One region of the Rossellomorea sp. NPDC077527 genome, then DNA from elsewhere that is predicted to be linked to it. Evidence: riboswitches for the same ligand, from Rfam matches in the RefSeq annotation. Region 1 holds a riboswitch; each other region holds the start of a gene.
What was found. Region 1 has a riboswitch for S-adenosylmethionine ahead of ACIGG7_RS15610 (YezD family protein). Riboswitches for the same ligand answer to the same signal wherever they lie in the genome.

Region 1 (7,419 bases):
AAATCGCGACTTTATATTTTCTCGGTAAATTTGAAAAATCTTCGTTATGCTGGAAGAAATCATACACTTCCTTCACAACGGCCCTAGTATCAAAAAGTTCATCCGGATCGATTCCGGCCAGGGGATTTCCCACGATGTTACGTGTAATATCCCCACATGCTCCTGCAGAGGAGAGACCGACTTTCTCTAGACGCTTGAAGATATCCGGGATTTGTTCAATCTTCAGCCAGTGGAACTGGATAGCCTGACGGGTGGTGATATCATAGACATCCCTGCCGTATTCTTTACAAATGGAAGCAAGTTCCCTTGCCTGATCGTATGTTAATATACCAGAAGGAACATTGACCCTCATCATGAAGTAGCCGTCTTCCTTAGGTCTTTGCAGATAAAGTCCTGCCCATTTGAATTTATCCCACTCTTCTTTAGGGATGGAAGAGAACCCGTTTTCGGCATAATACGGAATATCATCAAAGATGGATAATCCGTCTTTTTCAAGCTTCCATTTTTCTGTTTTGTTCAGCTTTTCGTTTGACTCCCAAGATTTGCTATACGCCATGATTTTCTCTCCTTATATCAATTGTTTTTGCTTTAATTCTGTCAATAGACTTTCTACACATTGTTTAATTGAATACTTTTCTGTATCCAGGACCATTTCAGGATCTTTCGGCTCTTCATAAGGTGCACTGATTCCCGTGAAAGAAGGGATTTCATGGTTTCTCGCTTTTTTATACAATCCTTTTGGGTCCCGCTTTTCACATTCCTCCAAGGAACAGTGTACGTACACTTCTATAAACTCTTCCGGTCCAACCAAGCTTCTTACTAGATCCCGATCTTTCCTGTACGGTGAAATGAATGCCGTCAGGACAATTTGGCCGCTATCAACGAATAGTTTAGACACTTCCCCAATCCGCCTGATGTTTTCTTTACGGTCTTCTTCTTTGAAGCCTAAATCTTTATTCAATCCGTGCCGGACGTTATCCCCATCCAAAACATAAACCTGCTTTCCCTGTTCAAAGAGGGAAGAAGCCAATGCATTCGCTACGGTTGATTTCCCTGAAGCAGATAATCCCGTGAACCAGAGAATGAAACTTTGGTGACCATTCTGTTTTCGTCTTTCCTGTTTAGTGATTGTTGATTCATGCCATACGATATTTTCTTGTTTATCACTCAATCTATCTTCCTCCTCTGGGACGTTATTTTGATTCTTGTTTCAGCCCCTTGATTAATACATCTATTACTTCGGTACGACTGAAAGTGGATGGGGGAACCTCTCCGCTACGCAGCATGCCTCTCACTTTCGTTCCGGAAAGAATGACGTGATGTTCTTTCTCGTGAGGACATGTCTTCGTCGTCGCCATTCCTTCACATTTCTTGCAATAGAAGCTATGTTCGAAGCGAAGAGGGATAATCCCTATTTCATCTTCGGTAAACTGATCAAAGATTTTTTGTGCATCATATGTGCCGTAATAATCACCAACACCAGCATGATCTCTCCCCACAATAAAATGAGTACACCCGTAGTTTTTTCGTACTAACGCGTGAAAAATGGCTTCCCTTGGACCTGCATATCTCATGGCAGCGGGAAAGACTCCGAGAAATACCCGGTCTTTCGGATAATAGTTTTTTAATAACACTTCATAGCTTTCCATGCGGATTTTCGCTGAAATATCATCTGCTTTGGTTTCACCCACTAACGGATTCAAGAATAGGGCATCCACCGTTTCCAAAGCGGTTTTCTGGATATACTCATGAGCCCTGTGTACGGGGTTTCTTGTCTGGAAACCAACAATCGTTTTCCACCCTTTTTCATTGAACCATTGTCGTGTTTCAGCTGGATCAAATGTATACTCAGTGAAAGATTTAGACAGTCTTTTCACTAATGTAATCCTGCCTCCAACATAGACATCACCACGCTGGAATAATTTTTTTACACCAGGATGATCCTCATCGGTCGTTCCGTATACTAGAAGGGCTTCTTTATGTTTATCAGGTTCATATATATCCTCTACATCAATGAGTCCGTATGTTTCCCCTTTATATACAAGCCTGCTCTTCTGCCCTTTCTCCACGAGACCTGCTTGATTTTCCTCTATGGGCAGGGTGATTGGAATGCTCCATACACATCCGCTCTCAAGTCGCAATGATTCCACTACGGTCTGATAATCCCGTTCTGTCAAAAACCCTTCGATTGGACTATAGGCACCTATTGCAATGAGCTCCAAATCACTTAATGCGATTTCATCCAGTGGGATTTCTTGTTGAATATCTTTATATGGTTCTTTAGGTAAATAAGATTGAACCAAAACTCCTCCGTGCGGTTGTAAACTCATTCAAAATATCCTCCTTAACTTATTGTTTTAATCGGAATTAATATTAAATTCCCCCGCCGTCTTCGTGGACAGACCGTCTTTCCTCATTAATCACCCTCATGAGGGACAAAGCTCCTACCGTGGCAATGATGACACTTATCGGTACTACAATCGAGTACAAATCACTATCGATAACCAGCTTCACTAAGAAGTATGAAATACTGAGTGAAATCAAGGGAGAGACCACCCAGATTTTCACTATTTTTTTAACAATCTTTTTTTGCAGCATCTGCTTTCCGCTTTTAGCCACGCCTAAGCCAATGATGGAAGACGAAGTGACCTGTGTGAGGGGAATCGGCAATCCATACAGTGAGCTCACCATTACGAGGATCGCTCCTGTGGAGGAAATAACGATTCCTTCCGCTTTCGAGTATTGCGTAATCTTTTTTCCGTTTGTTTCGACCACTTTCTTTCCCAGTAATACAGCCCCCAGTGCAACGAATAATCCGCCAATTAAGATCCCTCGTGAAGGGGACAACAAACCGGCCCCCACTAAAGGGCCAACAGCGTTTGCTACATTGTTCATTCCGGCAGAAAAAGCCTCAAAGAATCCTGAGATGATTAACAGGTACGCAAGCCATCTTTTTTCTAAATGGTACCCCCGTTTTTCAAGTCCCACTAAACATAAGCCGAAAAGCCATGTGACAACGAACGCGACAACCGGGACAATCACCCAAAATGACATGATTGTAATCAGTGATTTTACATAAAGAACCTGATAAGCTACTCCAACACCCACAACTGCTCCCACTGTCACTTCACTCGTCGATAACGGAATTCCGATGACATTTGCCAGAAATAGAGAAATCGTCGCAGATAACAAAATGATGAGGACGATTTTGATCGACAGCAGATTCTGAGGAATGATTCCTGAACTGATTGTCTTGACAACCTCTCCTCCACCCAGTACCGCTCCGCTAAGGACACCTGCGGCACATATCCATAATGCGGTCCTGATATTATTTATCGCTCCTGCACCATATGCGACTCCCATTGATGCAGCCGCTCCACTGGCACCAATGTTCATAGCAAAGAACAAACTAATGATAAGCGCTGTGATTTCAAGCAAGTATTGTCACCCATTTCAATGAAGGCCGCATTCTGTTTTTCCTTTTCCTTTCCATCTTCCGGAGCGGAGATCATTTATATCATAGGCTGGAGTTGTGCAATGGAAGCACCCTATACTCGGATACCCTTGATCGTGAAGGGTGTTATAAGTCAGATCATGTTTATGGACATATCGCCAAATCTCCTTCCATGTCCAGTGAATTAAAGGGCAAATTTTAATCGATTGAAATTTATCATCCTTATTGATGAATTCAACATGTCTCCTTGTGGGGGATTGTTCCCTTCTTAATCCCGATATCCAGGCATTCCCCTTGGACAGAGCATCCTTCAAAGGGTCAAGTTTTCGGATTTGGCAACACTTATTCGGGTTTTTCTCCCACAATTTATCTCCATATTCTTTGGCCTGTTCATCCATTGTCAACTCAGGTTTTTGCATTTGAATGTGTAGATCCGGATAAGCCTCTTTCACTTTTTCTATCGTTTCATACGTTTCCTTAAAATGTACGCCCGTATCGAGGAATACAATGGATGCCTTCGGTTGTACCTTGGAGATTAGATCGATGAGCACAATGCCTTCAATCCCGAAACTACATGCATATACCACTTTTTCACCATAGTGGCTGTACGTCCATTCCAGGACATTTAACGCCCCTTTGTAGACCGTATCCACTTCGAAATCCAAGTTTGGCTGTTTCCAAGTCTGATAGGTTAACATGATACACCCCTTTTCCTGATGCTTATCCAAATAAAAAGAGGCGATAACAAGATAAAGGGTGTCCCTTATCTTTGTTATGCGCCTCTAGTTTGTCTAGTCAGCTTATTTGATTCGGACTTTCTCATTTTTCTCTAATTGAATGACCTTCCCATCTTGAACGACAATCGTGATTGAACCATAGCTCATGGTTTCAAGCATAGACTGGATCTTCTCTGCTACCATGTCAAACTGTGCCTGATGGCTCTTTTCTTTTGTCATTTGATTCCCCCAATCTTCCACCATACCCATATGAAGAGTGAATAAAAAAACAACTTTCCGTTTTGGAAAGTTGTTCAGGTAAGAATACCTTATCTTCCAAAATGGCTTCACATTTTGCTGGAATTAGCACCTTACATAACGTAGGTTGCTGGGTTTCGCAGGGCCAGATCCCTCCACCACTCTGGATAAGAGTTATTAATTTTAATATTCTAAATAATATCACAATCCACCAAGAAGTCAACCCGAGTTTTTCGATCGGATTTATGTCTTTAGGCTCATTTTCTTGAGATTTCCATTCTTTTTATGTTTATTCGACCCCAGTTCGATTTACAACATTATTTTTAGAAAGCAATATGTCGTATATTTTGAACATCATTTTCTCTTCAACTAGTCAATAACTCAAAGACGACTTTACCCTCAATCACGGTTTTCTCGACTTGATTGGTTGCAGTAACAGTAAAATGGAGTGAGTTATCCTTTTTATCCACCATTTTAGCTCGTAAAGTAATCATATCATTCAACATGACCATCCCTTTAAAGCGTACAGTGTAATCCTTGATAAACCCTTCTTCATAATGAGGAGTGAATAGTTTTGACACATTGCCCATCGTCCACATACCATGAGCGATGATTCCTGGAAGGCCAAGTTTCAGGGCTTCCTCATCAATGGTATGGATTGGGTTATAATCCCCGGAAGCCCCTGCGTATTTGATCAGGTCAATTCTCGATACCGGTGCCAATTCAACCGGAGGCAGTGTATCCCCTATATGAATTGATTGTAGTGTAGTCATTTACTCAACCTCTTTCTGACTGCTTCTGTAATAATGACAATCGCTTGGGAAGTGAAAATCCTCTCCCCGTGCAAATCTACACCCACGTCTTCAATTACCAGAAAACCCAGAGCCCCGTCTGTCCCTTTCCGTTCATAATAGTCTTTAATTTCCGTGTAACATTGGATGCTTTCCCCTACCTTCAATGGCCTTACATAATGAAAGGATTGTTCACCGTGAATCAAACCAACGTTTGGTAAATGAAGGCCTTCGACCGATCCAAAGCCCAACACTCTTGGAAAAGTGGGAGGAGCGATGTTCCCTTCATACCTGGAGCGTTTCCCGGTAGCGTCATCCACATACAGAGGATGAGGGTCCCCTATGGCCTCAGCAAATTTACGAACCGCTCCTCTTTCTACCTGATTTTCAATGGGAGTCGAACGTTTTCCGATAAATGATTCAAACATATCCTGCACCTCTTTCTTTAGGCTTTCGGTCCCCCTGCAACGTAAAGAACCTGACCATTGACGAATGAAGATTTTTCATCTGCAAAGAAGGCCACTGCATTCGCTATATCTTCTGGCTGCCCGCTTCTTCCTACCGGGATTTCTTGAAGACTTGCTTCTACCAGTTGCTCGAATGTGATTCCGATTCGTTTCGCCGTCTCTTTCGTCATATCAGTTTCAATGAATCCTGGTGCTACCGCATTGGTCGTGATGCCAAACGGTCCGAGCTCAATGGCAAGAGTTTTCGTAAGTCCTTGAAGACCCGCTTTTGCTGTAGCATAGTTTGCCTGTCCACGGTTTCCGAGTGCAGAGGTGGAGGATATATTGATGATCCGTCCATACTTTTGTTTCACCATGTACACTTGCGCCGCCTTCGCTACATTGAATGAGCCTTTCAAGTGCACATCCATGACGGTCTGCCAATCAGGCTCGGTCATTTTAAATAGTAGATTATCCCTGATAACTCCTGCATTGTTGACGACGATGTCAAGGGAACCAAAGGATTCATACACTTCTTTGACCGCATGTTCAACTTCCTGTGATTCTACGACATTTGCAACTTTTGTATACAGTTCATAAGGTTTAAATATCTCACTTGCTTCATTCAACGCCTCTTCATTCACATCGATGATGGCCACCTTTGCTCCTTCTTCAGCCAGTAATCCCGCAATCGCCCTGCCGATCCCTCTGCTACCACCAGTCACCAATGCCACCTTACCTGCGAATCGTTTTCCCATTCCTATTGCCTCCTTATCAAATTATACAAATTGCCCCAGTTTCACATGTCCCTTTAATAAATTCCTTGAGATGATCAGCTTTTGGATTTCATCGGTCCCATCATAAATTCGCCATAACCTGGCTTCACGATACCAGCGTTCAATAGGAAGCTCTCTTGTGTAGCCCATCCCCCCGTGAATTTGCAGGACACGGTCGACAACTCGATTTCCCATATTGGATCCATAGAGTTTTGCCATGGACGCCACATGACGATTGTCTTCTCCTTGATCCAGCGTGTAGGCTGCATTTAACACGAGCCAGCGGGCCGCTTCAATTTCCACGGCAGAATCTGCAATCTGCCATTGGATGGCCTGCCGGTCGGCGATAGGTTTTCCAAAGGTTTCCCTTTCTTTCGAATAGTTGATGGCCATTTGAAGAAGGCGTTCTGCTGCTCCAACCGCCTGGGCACCTACGATCCAGCGGGCAAAACCGATCCACTCCAAGCCCAGGTCGTAGCCTCTATCGATTTCACCAAGGATGTTCTCCTCAGGAACCCTTACATCTTCAAAAATAAGGCTCGCCGGTCCCCATTCACCCATCGTATGGATATATTCGGACTTCCAGCCCATACTTCTATCGGCAATGAAGCAGGTGACCCCGTCTCTCCCGGTAAGCTGGTGTTTTTCTTTATCCGTGACGGCCATGACCATGACAAAATCTGCTTCGTTTCCACCCGTAATGAACGTTTTCTCTCCATTTAATATCCATTCGTTTCCGTCTTTCACTGCTGTGGTACGGATATTACGGGTATCAGATCCCGCTCCAGGTTCCGTCATGGCAAAACATGATTTCTTGTCTCCATTAATGGTTGGAATCAAGTAGTTTTTCTTCTGTTCTTCGTTGGCGTAATAAAGTATGTTATCCGCATAACCGCCAAAGGAGAATGGAACAAAGGTCTTGGAGATTTCCATATAGACTATGGCCATCATCATTTGACCGAGATCTGCCCCTCCGTA
Region 2 (7,419 bases), on a different contig from region 1:
TGGTGGATGAATCGGTTCAGACCTTTTCCTTATGTATACTTCCATACCCAATAAGGAAAATCCTTCCTTTTTAATCATTTTATAAAAAATAGACATCCATGAATTCATGGATGTCTGATATTCCTCTATTAATAAGCCAATGCATTCTTTTTCTCTTCTTTCATGAGAACGAAGCATAAGAAAATACCTATAAGTGATAATACGGCAAAGAAAAGGTACACCGTGTAGATGGAGTATGTTTCATAGATGAAGCCTCCCACAAAGGTGCTGAACCAGTTTCCCAGACCGTTTCCAATGGCTGAATATACGGTGACGGCTGTGGCTGTAATGTGAGCCGGTGTAATTTCTTTTATATACCTCAGCCCTGCGGGAATGAACAGGCCAATGGCAAGGCCCTGCATGACGGCTGAGGAGTAGACGAGCCAAAGACTTGGTTCTGTGAAGTAAAACAACCAGCGGATCATGGAAGCGGCACCTGCTAGTGCTGCTACGGTCAGGAGACCAAACCGATCAATCCACCCTCCGGCAACTCTCATAAACGGTACCTCTGATAATACAGCGATTAAGAAAGCAAGACCTATTCCAGCGTACGTACCACCGGAATCTTCCACAAACAATCCAAAATAGACATTGTTGGCTAAATTCGGTCCGAACACCAGGAATGTGACAGCCAGGAAAATCAGGAATTTCTTCATTGTGAATAGCTCCTTCATCCCTGCTTTTAAATCGAGCTTGGCAGCCGCTCTCTCTCTAGGAAAACGGAAGGAAAGGAAACCGGCAAGGACGAGGCAGATAAAGAACGAGTAGAAAATGATCGTCGGACCGATGAAACCTTCCGATAGTCTCCCCATGGTGAAGACTGCAATACCGAATCCCAATGATCCAAACAGCCGGATGTTTCCGTAGTTGTAGCGGACTTTACTTGTATACTTCAAACTGATACTGTCCGAAACCGGGATGATCGCACTTTGGAAAATCGCCACCAGGATGGCGACCGCCAGCAAACCATAGTACATATTCATAAATAAATAGCCAAGTGCAAAGATACCGGCAATCAAAGAAGTCAATCCCAGCACTGCAGTAGGACGGTTCGTTGTGTCACTTACCATCCCCCATATCGGCTGAAAAAAAATCATCATGATGGGACCGACGGACATGATGGTTCCAATCTGATATCCATTCAATCCGACGCTTTCACTTAAATACACACTGAGTAACGGGTATAAACTGCCAACCCCGAAGAACGTCAATAAATAAAACCCTTGTAATGTAAAAATTTGATTTCGTACAGTTCTCTCCACTACCGTATCCTCCAAGATGTTTTTTGTCTATCTTATAGTAGACCCTGACTGTTCAATTGTCTATGAATTCATGCCTTTTTATGGATAAAGTCATACTTTTTCAGGAGGACTGATGATGGGAAAGAGATGGATCAATGCTCCTTTCTGACGCTTTCGCCTTTTGCTTGTCGGGCCTGGTCGAGCCGCTTCCGCTTTTGGTTCATCCAGCTGCAGCGGCTAGGCCCTCGAGGTCATAAGTCAAGAACGTCAAAAAGGCAAAAGACGCCTTTCCGACGCTTTCGCCTTTTGCTTGTCGGGCCTGGTCGAGCCGCTTCCGCTTTTGGTTCACAATATTTTCCGGTTTGACTTTTTTGATGAAACCCTTTAAAGTATGGAAGTATATTTTAAAACAAGTAAATAACATATCTTCTTATCCAGAGAGACGGAGGGACTGGCCCTGTGATGTCTCGGCAGCGGACTCTATGTGAGTGCTGTGCCACATCCAGCAAGCGTAATGCTTGAAAGATAAGGAGAGTGTTTCGTTTGAATGAAACCTCTTCTTATATAAGAAGAGGTTTTTTATTTCATTTCACACCAAGACAAAGGAGTGTTAGCATGAATCAAGAAAAAGGAAATCTATTGGCTTTATTGCCCTTGATCATATTTGTTTCCCTGTTCCTTGGAGCTGGTATCATTTCGGGAGATTTTTATGCATTTCCTGTACTCGTATCCATCATCATTGCATCGGTCGTTGCCCTAGTTATGAACCGTAAAGAGTCGTTGACCGCTAAGATTGAACGGTTCGCTAAAGGCGCTGGTCATCCCGACATCATGATTATGGTCTTCATCTTCCTGTTAGCAGGAGCCTTTTCAGGAGTGGCAGAAAAGATGGGAGCCGTTGATTCAACCGTCAACTTTGCCCTATCTGTGCTTCCGGGTAACTTAATCATTGTTGGATTGTTTATCATTGCCGCATTCATCTCTTTATCAATGGGAACATCCATGGGGACGATTGCAGCCCTTGCCCCCATCGGAGCGGGAATCAGCTCAGGAGCAGATATTTCCCTGCCCCTTGCCATGGCAACCGTTATTGGTGGAGCGATGTTCGGAGATAACTTATCGTTTATTTCGGATACAACCATCGCTGCTGTCCGTACACAGAAAACGGAAATGAAGGACAAGTTCAAAGTGAACTTCTTCATTGTATTACCGGCAGCCATCATCACCATGGTGATCCTGTTTATCCTGACGCTTGGCACTCCATCCTCAGTAGAGGCGGAAAGCTTTAATTGGGTTAAAATCCTGCCTTACCTTGGAGTCATAATCGGAGCCCTTGCAGGATTGAACGTATTTGTTGTTCTATTAGGCGGAATCCTGTTGGCAGGAATCATCGGATTTGTGGATGGAAGCTTCACCCCATCGAGTTATTTTGGCAGTGTAGCTGACGGAATGACAGGGATGGCTGAGATTGTGATCCTTTCCATCCTGATTGGAGGCGTGGTCGAACTGATCCGTCATAACGGTGGAATCCAGGCAATCCTGTATCAAGCCACCCGTAAGATCAAATCCCCTCAGGGAGCACAGCTTGCTACCGCGGGGTTAGTCAGTGCAACAAATCTTTGTACTGCGAATAATACCATTTCCATCATCATTGCAGGTCCACTTGCCAAAACGCTTAGCGAACGATATGGAGTGGATGCCCGTAAATCAGCTAGTATCCTGGATATTTTCTCTTGTGCCATCCAAGGCTTGATCCCATATGGGGCACAGGCACTGCTCGTGGCAGAAGTAGCCGGCATATCACCGATCAGCATCATTCCATATGCCTTCTATCCAGTATTGATTGCGGTTTGCGGATTAATTGCAATTCAATTCGCCCTTCCAAAGTTCACGCGCAATCCCGTTCCAGATGGAGATCCGATTCAGTCTTCATAATGATTTTAAAGAGACAAATCTTTCGGGATTTGTCTCTTTTTTGTTTTTGGATAGGGTTGTATGAATGTCGGGGCAGTTTTGGCTGTTGATTGGACCATTTTAAGCACTTATTGGGCCACTTTTGACGTTTTTCGGGCCACTCTAAGCACTTATCGGGCCAACTCCGTAAATACCACAAGATTCTTTATCGTCTAGACACTAACAACAACCTCAAAAAAGCAGATCCCGCTTCCCGGAATCTGCTCACTCTCTTATAATAAGTCATTCACATGATAAAGCTTTCCACTTTCAATTTCACTTTCAGTGATGAGCTTCAATAATACATCTGCAACCGTATCTGTGCTGCGAAGCATGCCCTCGTCTTTGTAGCGCTGGAATGATTCAACATCAGCAAAGGATTCCTTAGATGAAGAACGGATTTCCCCCTGCATATCGGTATCCATCACCCCTGGACTGAAGGCGATGACTTGATGGCGGCTATGCTTATTGGTAAGCTCCAGGCTCACGGTTTCCGTCAGCATATTGACGCCTGCTTTCGTTGCACAATACGTACTCCAACCATAAACAGGACGGCTCCCTGCACCAGAGCTGATGTTAACCATGGTCATTTTGGAAGAAGAACCTTCTGCTGCTTTGATCAATTCATTGGTGGCTATCATGGGAGAAAGCAGGTTGACATGTACACTCATTTCAAGTGCTCCGGTATCCACTTCACCAGACGGATTGATCGGTGTCACCACTCCCGCATTTTGCACAACATAGATTGAATCAGCTTCAGATTTAAATGCCCTGGCTCCGACCTCACGAAAAACGGATTCTGTTTGCACGGTTTGAGAAAGATCACAGTGGAAGAATTCATACGACACTTCTTTTTCACGTGCCAGCCTTTGTAAGCTCTCATTATCTGTACGGGAAATATTCATGACGCCGATGCCCTTTTCTATAAAACCCTTGGCAATGGACTCCCCTAAGCCTCTTGTTGCTCCTGTCACAATTGCATAATCCATTTCGAATCATCTCCTTCTTATCTCCTGATTATAAGGGAGAGGAATCTTTTCACAAAAAAATATGCACCCGTTTAACGAAAGATTTACATTTGCCTCGAAAGCCCTCATCAATCAAGGCATGCTCTCGTCAATCAAATGATACTCCGGTATAAGATCTGACAATGGGACAATCGTGGCCTTCTTTTCATAAAGGGGCAGGAATTCCTTAAGCATGGTTGCCACCTTCATTCCCGTGACCCCGACGTGGCCAATCGCAATGGTTGCATTGTCATGATCCAATTCTTTCGAAAGGAGTCTTGCCTGCTTTCCGATATGCTGGATCGTATAGACGTCATCAAAGAATAGTTCGTTTTCCAGATACGGCACTCCCAGTTCTTTGGCAAGCTGAGGAATGACGCTCTTTCCTGTAGTTTTACTATCCAGATAAAATAAGCCGTTTTCCTTACAAATATCAAGTACAATCCGCATGACCCGCTCATCCGCTGTTGCCTTCGAGCCCATATGATGGTTGATGCCAACTGCATAAGGAACCTCTTTGATGGCCTGCTCCACTCTCTTTCTGATTTCTTCATCGGAAAGGGAGGTCGTGATGGCCCCGGGTCCAAGCCAGCTCGCTTTCCCGTGCATCGGTTCCATCGGAAGGTGGATGATGACTTCATGGCCATTCTCGTGGGCTTTTTCTGCATCTTTTCTGGTCGTTGGCAAAAAAGGCATGACGGCAATTGTCAATGTCACAGGCAGATTCAGTATCTCTTTCGTTCCTTTCATACCATTACCCAGATCATCTATCACAATCGCCAATTCATTATGATGGGCAGGATAGGGAAGGATGTTTCTTGCAGAAACGGATGTTTGGACGGAGAACGTCAGCAAGAAAAAGATAAGCAGGATTCTCAACTCATATCACTCCTTTTTTCATTATGATGTCCATTTTAGAGAGGATATACGAGTGGAGGTCCGTCCCTCATCCATCAAAAAGCCAGGAAGCGTGTTTTGCTTCCTGGCTTGGTGAAGAGTCTCTATTCATCCCAGGCTTTGGTGGGGCGGTCTTTTGGGTAGCCGTGGGTTTGGCGGTGGGTTTTTCTGTCTGCGGTGAAGTCCCACCAGTTTTTGGTGCTTTCCGGGTGATTCGCGTGGTGAACGACACATCTTAATGAGTCTTCGACACAGGGGTCCATCCAAACACCGTATTTTTTCTCTAATTCGATGATGAGTTCTTCCCCTTTTTCATCCTTTATTTCTTCAAAGGTATAGAAACCCAGATCTTCTACGACATTATGAGCCATATTGGGCCCGATGGATGGAATCTGTTGAAAAATGGACATCCCGACTAAATAACGGGATCTGTCTAAAGGAATGTCCAGCATTTCCCCTAGTCGCTCAGGCGGCAAGTCATGAATATCCCCCAACCGGATCTTCCCTTTACGAAGGGCGGACCGTTCCTTATCAGTCAGGGGCAGTTTCGGACTCTTTCTAGTCATTATACCTCCTCCTTATCCTTTAAAGGTTTGCTGACGGGCCATTTGGAAGTCTTCCACAACTGGCATCTTCGTTTTCTTTTTATCCAACGGACCCTTTACTTTGATTGGCTTCTTGTTCACTAGGACCCCGACCTTCGTCTGTTGGATTTCTTTTACCCCCTGTACAATCAGCTGCATGGCGATGATGGCGATCATGAAGGCGACTAAAGGGGCGATGACGATCCAATACTTCCCGGTCATAAGAGAGTTCTTCGTGGAACTGATCAGACCGGACCATTCAAACGTCCCTGATTTCGGTGGATCCGGTACAAGCCCGCCGGTGATGATCGTTCCCCCGAGGAATAGATGGAATAATCCAAGATGGACGAGAATGAGAAGCGTCTGGATGAATTGCTGCCCCCAAATGATGAATAACCTCGGGGCAAGATGTGGAAAAAGATGCGTCCAGAGCAAGTGCTTATTGCTTCCACCAAGCAGCTTTGCCGAAAGAACGAAATCCTGTTTTCCGATTTGCTTCAGTTCATTCCCAATCAGCACTGTTGTCAACGGAAGGACCAGAATCGTCAACACTACCGCTTCAAATACCAGCCTTTCAAAAATAGAGTGATCCCATCCTAACACAGGCAACCCCCAAAGCACTGGCCTTAATAGAAGATACGCGATTAGGCTCAGGGGCAGAAAGTGAATGGAATCCACCATGCGGTCAAGCCAATTCTTCCTGTTCTCTTTCAAGTGAAAATGATAGCCAATACCAAGGTAGAATCCGCCGATCACCCTCAGAGAAGCGACAATCAAGGCAAATAACAGTGTATATTTGGCACCTACGATAAGCTGATCCAGGATACTGTAACCGAAGAAATCGGATCCCAGAATCATGTCACCAAACGGTTTATGTGGAGGGGCGCTTATGATCCGGCCCTCATCATTCTTCATAAATTGAATCTGTTTAATCGGCTCTTCCTTCAACGTTGAATAAAGGAAGCTCGTAGCAATCAAACCGAAAATGATGCTAAATCCGATGGCAAACTTGCTGTTATGCATATGCTGCCACCACAGCTTCCGGATGGTCGAAAGAATGCTCCATATCTTCCATTCAGTCCACTTTGTTTTATCTCTTTTATATTTCGTATAATCCTCGCTGCTCTCATGGTTGATCCACAGGTATACCCCTTGATACACCACAAAGAAAGGTGTATAGATCATGATTAATGAGATGGCGATCACCATCGGCCGGAAATCCTGGATGATATAATAGGTGATCCCTTTCATATTAAAAATCGTTTCGATGATAAATAAACTGGATAACATGCCCCATACGATCAACTTTCCATGATAAAACAAACTTGGAGAAATATTTTTCAGTACATGAGAAAACAGGATCCTGCCCTTAGACATCCCCTTACTATGGGCGAATTCAATGTGAGGCTTGAGCAGCTCTTCTTCCATAATGAAAAGGAGAATCCGAAAGAAAGAAATCATGGGAATGATGGACAACGTAATCATGGGGGCAAGAAAGACCTTCTCTTCCCCGTACTCTGCAAAGTTCATCAATTCCACACCAAAATATTTAAAGATATAGACAATCAAAAGCTGAAGCATGAACGCAAACATTAAATCGGGCACAGTCTCTAAGAGGTTTAACCCTTTCTTAAGTGTCGAAGTAACCGGTCGGGGTAAAAATACGGTGAAGATCGTAAGAATAAAGGCAGCACCAAG
Region 3 (7,419 bases), on a different contig from region 1:
ATTATCAAGGTATGTATGTCGCAAGACTGTTCGAAGTGAATCAACCGACCCACACCATTTTGATGAGACCTACGTTAGAAGCGGTCAGAAGTGAAATCCCAGATCGATTCTCACGTGTACCGAAAGCCCAAGGAGAAGATTCCAGCATTGTCGAAACGTGGATATAATCCCTAATAAAAAGCTTCATTTCTCAACAAGAGAAATGAAGCTTTTTACGTGTTTTCATTCGCGTTCGGATAGAATTTACTTTCGATTTTTTTATACTCCTTCAGATTGCCCGTGAGCCGTGCCAGCTTATGAACTTCTTGGAGAAGAAAGGTCTTGTCTAATTCGTAGATGACTTCTCTTTCGATATGATCAATGGTGTTGCAGGCGAATTCCCAAAGGTCATGATGTTTTGAAGGTTGAGTGGATTCAGCCAAGAGGGCCAGTGCCCTTACAATTTCCGTTATGATTAGGTGGTTGTCTTTGGCATAGTGACGGATATATCCAAATCCACGATATAAATAATAATTAAATGGTTCTGATTGAAGAATGACGCGGATCCTGTCATGTTGATCGATTAAATATGGAGTGAAGGATAATTGATCCTCAACCGTTAGCATCAAATCGGCCATCTGGTCAATGGTGTTGGAGGCCGTTTTGGGATCATCATTTCCCAATGATTTAATCGCCACCTCTGCGAGTTTATGAATTCCCATCTGCAGGTCTTGAATCTCTGTTTCTTTATGCCCCATCTCAATAAAGTGCAGATAAGAATCAATGGAGATGTTGGCTGTTTCAGGCCCCCATATACTTAATAACTTATTGCCGGCGAGAACATAATCGCCCACTTTATAATGAAGTTGAAGGACAAGATCCTCTCTCTGTGCAAGTTGGATCATTCCCTGAAAATCGACTAATTGAATGTATCCTGAACTTTTAGCCTTCACGTGAACGATGTTTTTCTTTTCTTCTTCCATGATGTCCCCAGTTTCAGTGGTGCGATGTGCTTCTAGATCTTTCTTCAGAGTCTGGTGGATCATCCCTTCAGACACCTGCTTCATATTGTACGTAATATTATGGACCTGCATCCATGTAGACACATGGTTAATAAAAAAGATGAAGGTAATAGCTGATAGAAAGGCCAGTCCAATCGTGATCATGGGTGCAGCGACAAACATTTCCTTCTTTGAACTTCCGATAAACAGAAACAGAAGAAGCACGTAAACAAAACTGCCATTGAAAATACCGAGGGCGTGCTGTGTCTGTTTGTCCGATATAAAATTCAATAGCATTCTTGGTGAAAACTGTCCGCTGAACGTCGTCAACACGACAAGCAGAGAGTTAAGTGTGAAGGCACTGAGTGTCAGAACGCCGCCGATCAGTGTGCTCACCAGAATTCTGGTGACAGAAGCATCCATACTTAAAAAATCGGACAAATACTGAGAGATTTCCAGTTGAAGGTCTAAATAAAGAGTAATGACGACCAGCAGTATGGAAAGACATATGTACAAGAAAGGCATATACCAAATGGTCAGGCGAATCTCATGCATACGCTGACGTTTTGACATGAGCAAGTATTTCCGGATGGATGAAGGGAGTATTTTTTCTAACATAATGAAAACGAATCCTTTCTAGTAAATGGATATGGGTTAGTTTTCCCTGCCTGTACCGGTTAAAACCTCCTTAATGAAAAATAGATTGATAGAGGCTGTAGTTTTTTTAAAAAACGTAGTAAACCTATTGGAAATAATGTCATTCGGGACAGTAGAAAGAATTTTTAAAAAATAATGAAAATGGTATTGACGATGGAATGAATCCCCTATATAATCCAATTCATACTCAAATATCAAGTGAAAACATAACGTTATATCTCTTATCAAGAGCGGCGGAGGGATAGGCCCGATGAAGCCCGGCAACCTGCAGGATTAGTCTGTAAAGGTGCCAATTCCTACAGATTCCATGTGGATCTGGAAGATAAGGGGAGGAGCATGTATATGAAGCCCTCTTCTTACAAGAAGAGGGCTTTTCTTTATATCCTCTTTCCACCACGCCCAGTGGATCTTCAGGCAGGAATGAATCAATTGTATGTATGATCTTAGAAGGATAAGGAGGCTGAAAGATGTCAGTGATAAATGTGGCGATTCTGGGGTTTGGGACCGTTGGTCAAGGGGTCTGTGAGGCTATTGAAACTCATCAGGACAGATTGAAGGAAGCACTCGGCAAAGAGGTGAAAGTGAGGGCGATCCTCATCAAGGACCCCACTAAGAAAAGGGAAATCAACCCTTCAATTAAAGTCACCACAGAGTTTAAAGACATACTAGAGATCCCGGATCTTCATGTGATTTTCGAAGCGATTGTAGGAGAAGAGCCGTGTTATACGTATTTATCCGAAGCGATTGAGAAAGGGATCCACATCGTCACGGCCAATAAAGCCATGTTTGCCAAATATGGACCTGATCTATTGGAAAAGGCTTTGAATCATGGGGTTTCAGTTGGTTTCGAAGCGACCACAGCGGGAGGAATCCCGGTCATCGGCACCATCCGTCAACTTATAAAGGTAAATGAAATCAGAAGTATCCAGGGAATCTTGAACGGGACATCCAACTTTATTCTATCCCAAATGAGGAAGCAGGGACTTTCCTTTGAAGCCGCCCTGAAGCAGTCTCAAGAAAAGGGGTATGCAGAGGCGGATCCAACGAGCGATATTGAAGGGTACGATGCATTTTATAAACTCCTCATTCTGAGTCAGACGGCTTTTGGCAGGCAGCCGGAGTGGAAGGATGTCAGGCGTAAAGGGATCACGCACTTGACGGCAGAATGGCTGCAGGCAGCCGAGTCCTTCAGGTTGCGCTTTAAACATGTAGGTTCTTTGGAACGCGACGGATTCAATCGAATCAAGGGTGAAGTAAAGCCGATCCTGGTCCACGACACCCATCCTTTTTACGGGGTGGAGGATGTGGAAAATGCGGTTTCACTGAAGGGTAGCCTGGTGGGGAGAGTCACACTGCTTGGGCCCGGTGCGGGAAAACGTCCGACGGGAAGTGCCATGGTGGAGGATTTTCTTTCGTTAATACAGGGGAAATACACGGATTCTCCTGAAAGCACGGTGCACAATGAGGAGATTCGAGAAGGTAGCAGCGGGCAATGGGTCTTGCGTGTACGAGCAAATGAAGAATATCAAAGCTGGATTACGCTCTTCACATTAAAGGACCGAATTCAGCTGGGCAGTCACCTGTACGTCTTTGTAGAAGGAAAGAAAGAGGACATAGAAGCGCTCCTTCAATCACAGGAACAGATTCAGGCGGTTTCCATCCTGGACGAAATTCCTCTTGAGAATGAAGTGAAGGAAGGCGTGGCCGTTTACTGACACCTTTTGGGAGCAAATAGATCTGAAAGAAAGTAGGGGATCACTTGAGTATCATCGTTCAAAAATTTGGTGGAACCTCTGTAGGTTCTGCGGATCGGATTAAGCGGGTGGCAGGTTATGTCATAAAAGAAAAGGAAAAGGGAAATGACGTCGTGGTTGTCGTATCGGCCATGGCTAGAACGACGGATACCCTTGTCAAGCTTGCGGGTGAACTATCGGAAGTTCCTCAAAAAAGGGAAATGGATATGCTGCTTGCAACAGGAGAGCAGGTCACGATTTCTCTACTGACAATGGCCCTTCAACATAAGGGGATGGAGGCAGTGTCCCTGACCGGCAGGCAGGCGGGAATCCGAACAGACTCGGTGTTTGGAAATGCCAAAATTACATCCATTGATACCGGAAGGATTAAGAAAGAATTATCCGAAGGACGAATCGTAGTGGTTGCCGGTTTTCAAGGAGTTACAGAAGATGGTGAACTCACAACCTTGGGGAGGGGTGGTTCAGATACGACGGCAGCAGCACTCGCTTCCGCCTTGAAAGCAGATCGATGTGACATATACACGGATGTGGATGGAGTGTACACCTCAGATCCGAGAGTGGTACCCCGAGCTGCAAAAATCGAGGGATTATCGTATGCTGACATGCTCCGGTTTGCCACGATGGGAGCAAACGTCCTGCACCCAAGAGCGATTAAACACGCAAAGGAACACCATGTACCTTTGATTGTTCGTTCAAGTTTAAAGGAGGGGCGGGGATCCCTCATCAGTGACAAAGTCCAAAAGAACGGAAATATAGTCGGCGTAGCGCTTCAGAAGGATATTTCGGTCCTCACCATCCATGGATGCGAAGGAGGGGAATCGTTGATTCTATACGATCTGGATTCTCACCATATCGAAACAGAAAGAATCAAGCATCATCAAGACCTGGCTCTGATCATAAAAGACCAGGATGTTCACTCAGTGAAAAAAATCGTCAGTGGGTATAAAGGAGCTTACTCCCATTTTGAAATAAAGGAAGGCTTATCGAAAGTATGTGTGATAGGAAGCATCCCTTCTTCGGGAGAAGTAAAAGAAAAGGTGACGAATGTTTTTCATGATTATCATATTGGAAAGGTGTCGGTATGGGAATCATCGGTTGGTCTAAGTGCCCTTGTCGATCGCTTTGATGTTGAAAAGGCCGCAAGAATTCTTCACATGCACTTTGGTTTGGATTATATGGAACCCAAAAGGGCTGTATTATAAAGGGAAAGTGTATAGTGTCTTCTCTATACACTTTTTTCTTTATGGAATGATGGATACAGGTGTCCCGATCGGTACAATTCCTGCAAGCTCTTCCACGTCTTTGTTGTACATCCGTATACATCCCTTTGATACGGCATTTCCAATGGAAGCGGGGTTATTTGTTCCATGAATCCCATAACTCTCTTTGGATAAGCTCATCCACATCGTTCCAAATGGCCCCCCGGGGTTCGGTGCTTTATTGATGATGATGAAATCCCCAATAGGAGTTTCGAATAGGACCCTTCCCACAGCGATAGGATACTGTTTCACTTGAACCCCATCCTTGAATAGACGAAGAGTGCGGTTGTTAACTGACACTTGAATTCTATAAGGATTGCCGGTAGCATCGGGAATCCCGGGAATGGTGATCAATTGTCCAGGATAAATTTGATCTGGATTGATCCCTGGATTAGACGTAAGGATGGCAGAAAGTGGAGTCCTGTAGTCCCTCGAAATCTGTCCGAGTGTTTCTCCTGTTTTTACCGTATGAATCAACCTGGGTCACCTCCTGTTTCATTTTCACTTCATTCTATGTGTATGAGAAGCATTCAGTGAGGCGGGTAAAATAAAAAACACCTGCGTCCTGGCGCAGGCGTAATGAGAGGTTATTGAGGGAGATTCTGCTGTGGAACCTCCGTATAGCTTTTAAGCATCAGGGTCATATCCTGATCGTTCAGCTGTGGAACCTGATAGTACCCATTCTTATTCTGATAAAGGAAAATTTCATAACTCATTTCAATAAAATTCGGTACACTGTCGGCAACAACACGTCTCAGCACGGGATTGGTCATTTCGAGAGCTGTCATGGCAAGGAGTGAGGCCAATGATTTGGTCTGTCCCAGCATATACGCAGACAAGCCCTTGTCTGAAAGGTCTTGAACGGACTGATTCGGTTTTTTTGGAGCTCCCGGCTTTATGCCGTATGTTGTGGTATGAGATTGGGACATTTTGTATTGCTGGGTTGGGACTTGTGGATCGTGTCCCGTTGAAAAGCTTCCTACAATCGTATTATACATCGTCGTCACAAAAGCGCTCTGCCGCTTTACGATATCTTTTAATTCAGGATCCTGTATGTGTTGATCATACATTTGATACTGATCGAGCATGCTGATGATGCCGGCGATGATTTCATGGGCATCGAATAATTCATGTCCACCGTGGTTTTTACTTTGGGCGTTCATCATATTCGGCGGCATACCCGATCCTTGGGTCATCCCATTTGGTTGCTGTTGATTCTGCATAGTTGTTCTCCTCCTTTTGGAAATGGTATCGCTGTTTAGATTATCCGCATTTTGGACATTTATTCTGAAAAGGGTTTAATACTTACCGACTTGTCCGAATACAATGGAGGGAAGTCAATGTGAAGGTGGTCGAACATGAGTATCTTTATTAGCTATATTGTTTTGGGTTTATCCCTTTCAGCTCCAATGGGTCCGATCAATGCAGCACAATTGGACAAGGGGATCCGCTTCGGCTTCTTCCATGCCTGGCTTGTCGGGGTTGGAGGAATGGTGGCGGACGGGATTTTTATGCTCCTGATTTATTTCGGAATCGCTCAATTCATAGATATTCCGATCATCAAACTGTTCTTATGGATTTTTGGGTTCTTTATTTTGACCTACACGGGGATAGAAAGCCTTCAGAATTCAGGAGACCTTACGAATGACTCTGGAAAAAGTCAAAGTGAAACGAAAGGAAAATCGTTTCGTACAGGGTTTTTTATGGCCATCTCCAATCCACTGAGTATTTTATTCTGGCTTGGAATCTATGGTTCGATCCTTGCAAAGACATCAAGCTCCTATGAATCGGGACAGATGCTGTTATACAGCTTGGGTATTTTCCTTGGGATCACCATTTGGGATGTGACGATGGCCGGTGTTGCAACGGGCGCGAGGAAGTTGATTAGCCCCCGATTCCTACGAGTCATCTCGATTGTTTCCGGGCTCATATTAATGGGTTTCGGCATATATTTCGGAGTGGAGGCCTGCAGGTTATTATTCGGCTAGACAGACACCCACTTTGAACCCTCCTAATAGGATACATGAGTAATCCTTAGGAGGAATCGACTATGTTATGTTCAAAGAGTTGGATTGATCAACATTTGGAAGAACTTAGCCCATGGCAGCAATCCGCATACCGCCAATTCGCTGCGATGTTGTGTGATGAAGAGCATCCTTATCCTTGCGTACCAGGAAAACAAGGATTTCAGACAGATACACTGCGATTCGGCTTTACGGAAGACCCTAGAAAAGGAGAAGCCTCAGAAAAGTTGGCATCTTACTTAAAACAATACGGGGAGATTTCAAGGGAAACGGGAAATTACGCATCTCTCGTAGTGTTCTGCCATTCAGATGATATGGGGGGAGGTCGGCAGCCGGTTGAAACGTATGAGCAGATTTTTTGGGACCTGTTGAACCGGGTCCATCAATTGGACGACAAGCCTTGGCCGGATCATATTGGAAAGGATCCCCACGACCACACATGGGAGTTTTGCTTCAATGGTGAACCGTATTTTGCCTTCTGTGCAACTCCTGCTCACACTGTTCGAAAAAGCCGTCATTTCCCTTACTTCTTAATAGCGTTCCAGCCGAGATGGGTTTTTGATGAAATCAACTCCTCCACCACTTTCGGCCAGAAATTAAAGAAGGTTATCCGAAAGCGGCTAGTGGAATATGACGAAGCACCTCCACATCCAAGTTTGAAATGGTATGGGCAGCAAGACAATTATGAGTGGGAACAATACTATCTTCGTGATGATGATTCTGCCATGAGAAAATGCCCATTTTC

Region 2: it holds a riboswitch for S-adenosylmethionine, as region 1 does, so the genes downstream of both, ACIGG7_RS22135 (Na+/H+ antiporter NhaC family protein) here and ACIGG7_RS15610 (YezD family protein) in region 1, are expected to answer to the same signal.
Region 3: it holds a riboswitch for S-adenosylmethionine, as region 1 does, so the genes downstream of both, ACIGG7_RS20760 (homoserine dehydrogenase) here and ACIGG7_RS15610 (YezD family protein) in region 1, are expected to answer to the same signal.

Annotation. Positions count from the first base shown of each region.
Region 1 is NZ_JBITVL010000004.1:238,596-246,014, forward strand. Features, by position in the region: gene ACIGG7_RS15585 (nitrite/sulfite reductase) at 1-556, opposite strand, end outside; gene cysC (adenylyl-sulfate kinase) at 569-1,171, opposite strand; gene sat (sulfate adenylyltransferase) at 1,194-2,330, opposite strand; gene ACIGG7_RS15600 (sulfate permease) at 2,374-3,396, opposite strand; gene ACIGG7_RS15605 (phosphoadenylyl-sulfate reductase) at 3,454-4,152, opposite strand; gene ACIGG7_RS15610 (YezD family protein) at 4,255-4,374, opposite strand; SAM riboswitch class I at 4,497-4,602, opposite strand; gene ACIGG7_RS15615 (MaoC/PaaZ C-terminal domain-containing protein) at 4,794-5,201, opposite strand; gene ACIGG7_RS15620 (MaoC family dehydratase N-terminal domain-containing protein) at 5,198-5,647, opposite strand; gene fabG (3-oxoacyl-ACP reductase FabG) at 5,665-6,423, opposite strand; gene ACIGG7_RS15630 (acyl-CoA dehydrogenase family protein) at 6,445-7,419, opposite strand, start outside.
Region 2 is NZ_JBITVL010000010.1:49,744-57,162, forward strand. Features, by position in the region: gene ACIGG7_RS22130 (MFS transporter) at 129-1,301, opposite strand; SAM riboswitch class I at 1,708-1,812, shown strand; gene ACIGG7_RS22135 (Na+/H+ antiporter NhaC family protein) at 1,896-3,215, shown strand; gene ACIGG7_RS22140 ((S)-benzoin forming benzil reductase) at 3,467-4,222, opposite strand; gene ACIGG7_RS22145 (divergent polysaccharide deacetylase family protein) at 4,334-5,119, opposite strand; gene ACIGG7_RS22150 (helix-hairpin-helix domain-containing protein) at 5,242-5,703, opposite strand; gene ACIGG7_RS22155 (ABC transporter permease subunit) at 5,716-7,419, opposite strand, start outside.
Region 3 is NZ_JBITVL010000007.1:130,229-137,647, reverse strand. Features, by position in the region: gene ACIGG7_RS20770 (hypothetical protein) at 1-167, shown strand, start outside; gene ACIGG7_RS20765 (DUF2254 domain-containing protein) at 213-1,598, opposite strand; SAM riboswitch class I at 1,856-1,966, shown strand; gene ACIGG7_RS20760 (homoserine dehydrogenase) at 2,105-3,352, shown strand; gene ACIGG7_RS20755 (aspartate kinase) at 3,397-4,593, shown strand; gene ACIGG7_RS20750 (L,D-transpeptidase family protein) at 4,633-5,127, opposite strand; gene ACIGG7_RS20745 (spore coat protein) at 5,238-5,873, opposite strand; gene ACIGG7_RS20740 (LysE family transporter) at 6,009-6,638, shown strand; gene ACIGG7_RS20735 (YqcI/YcgG family protein) at 6,701-7,419, shown strand, end outside.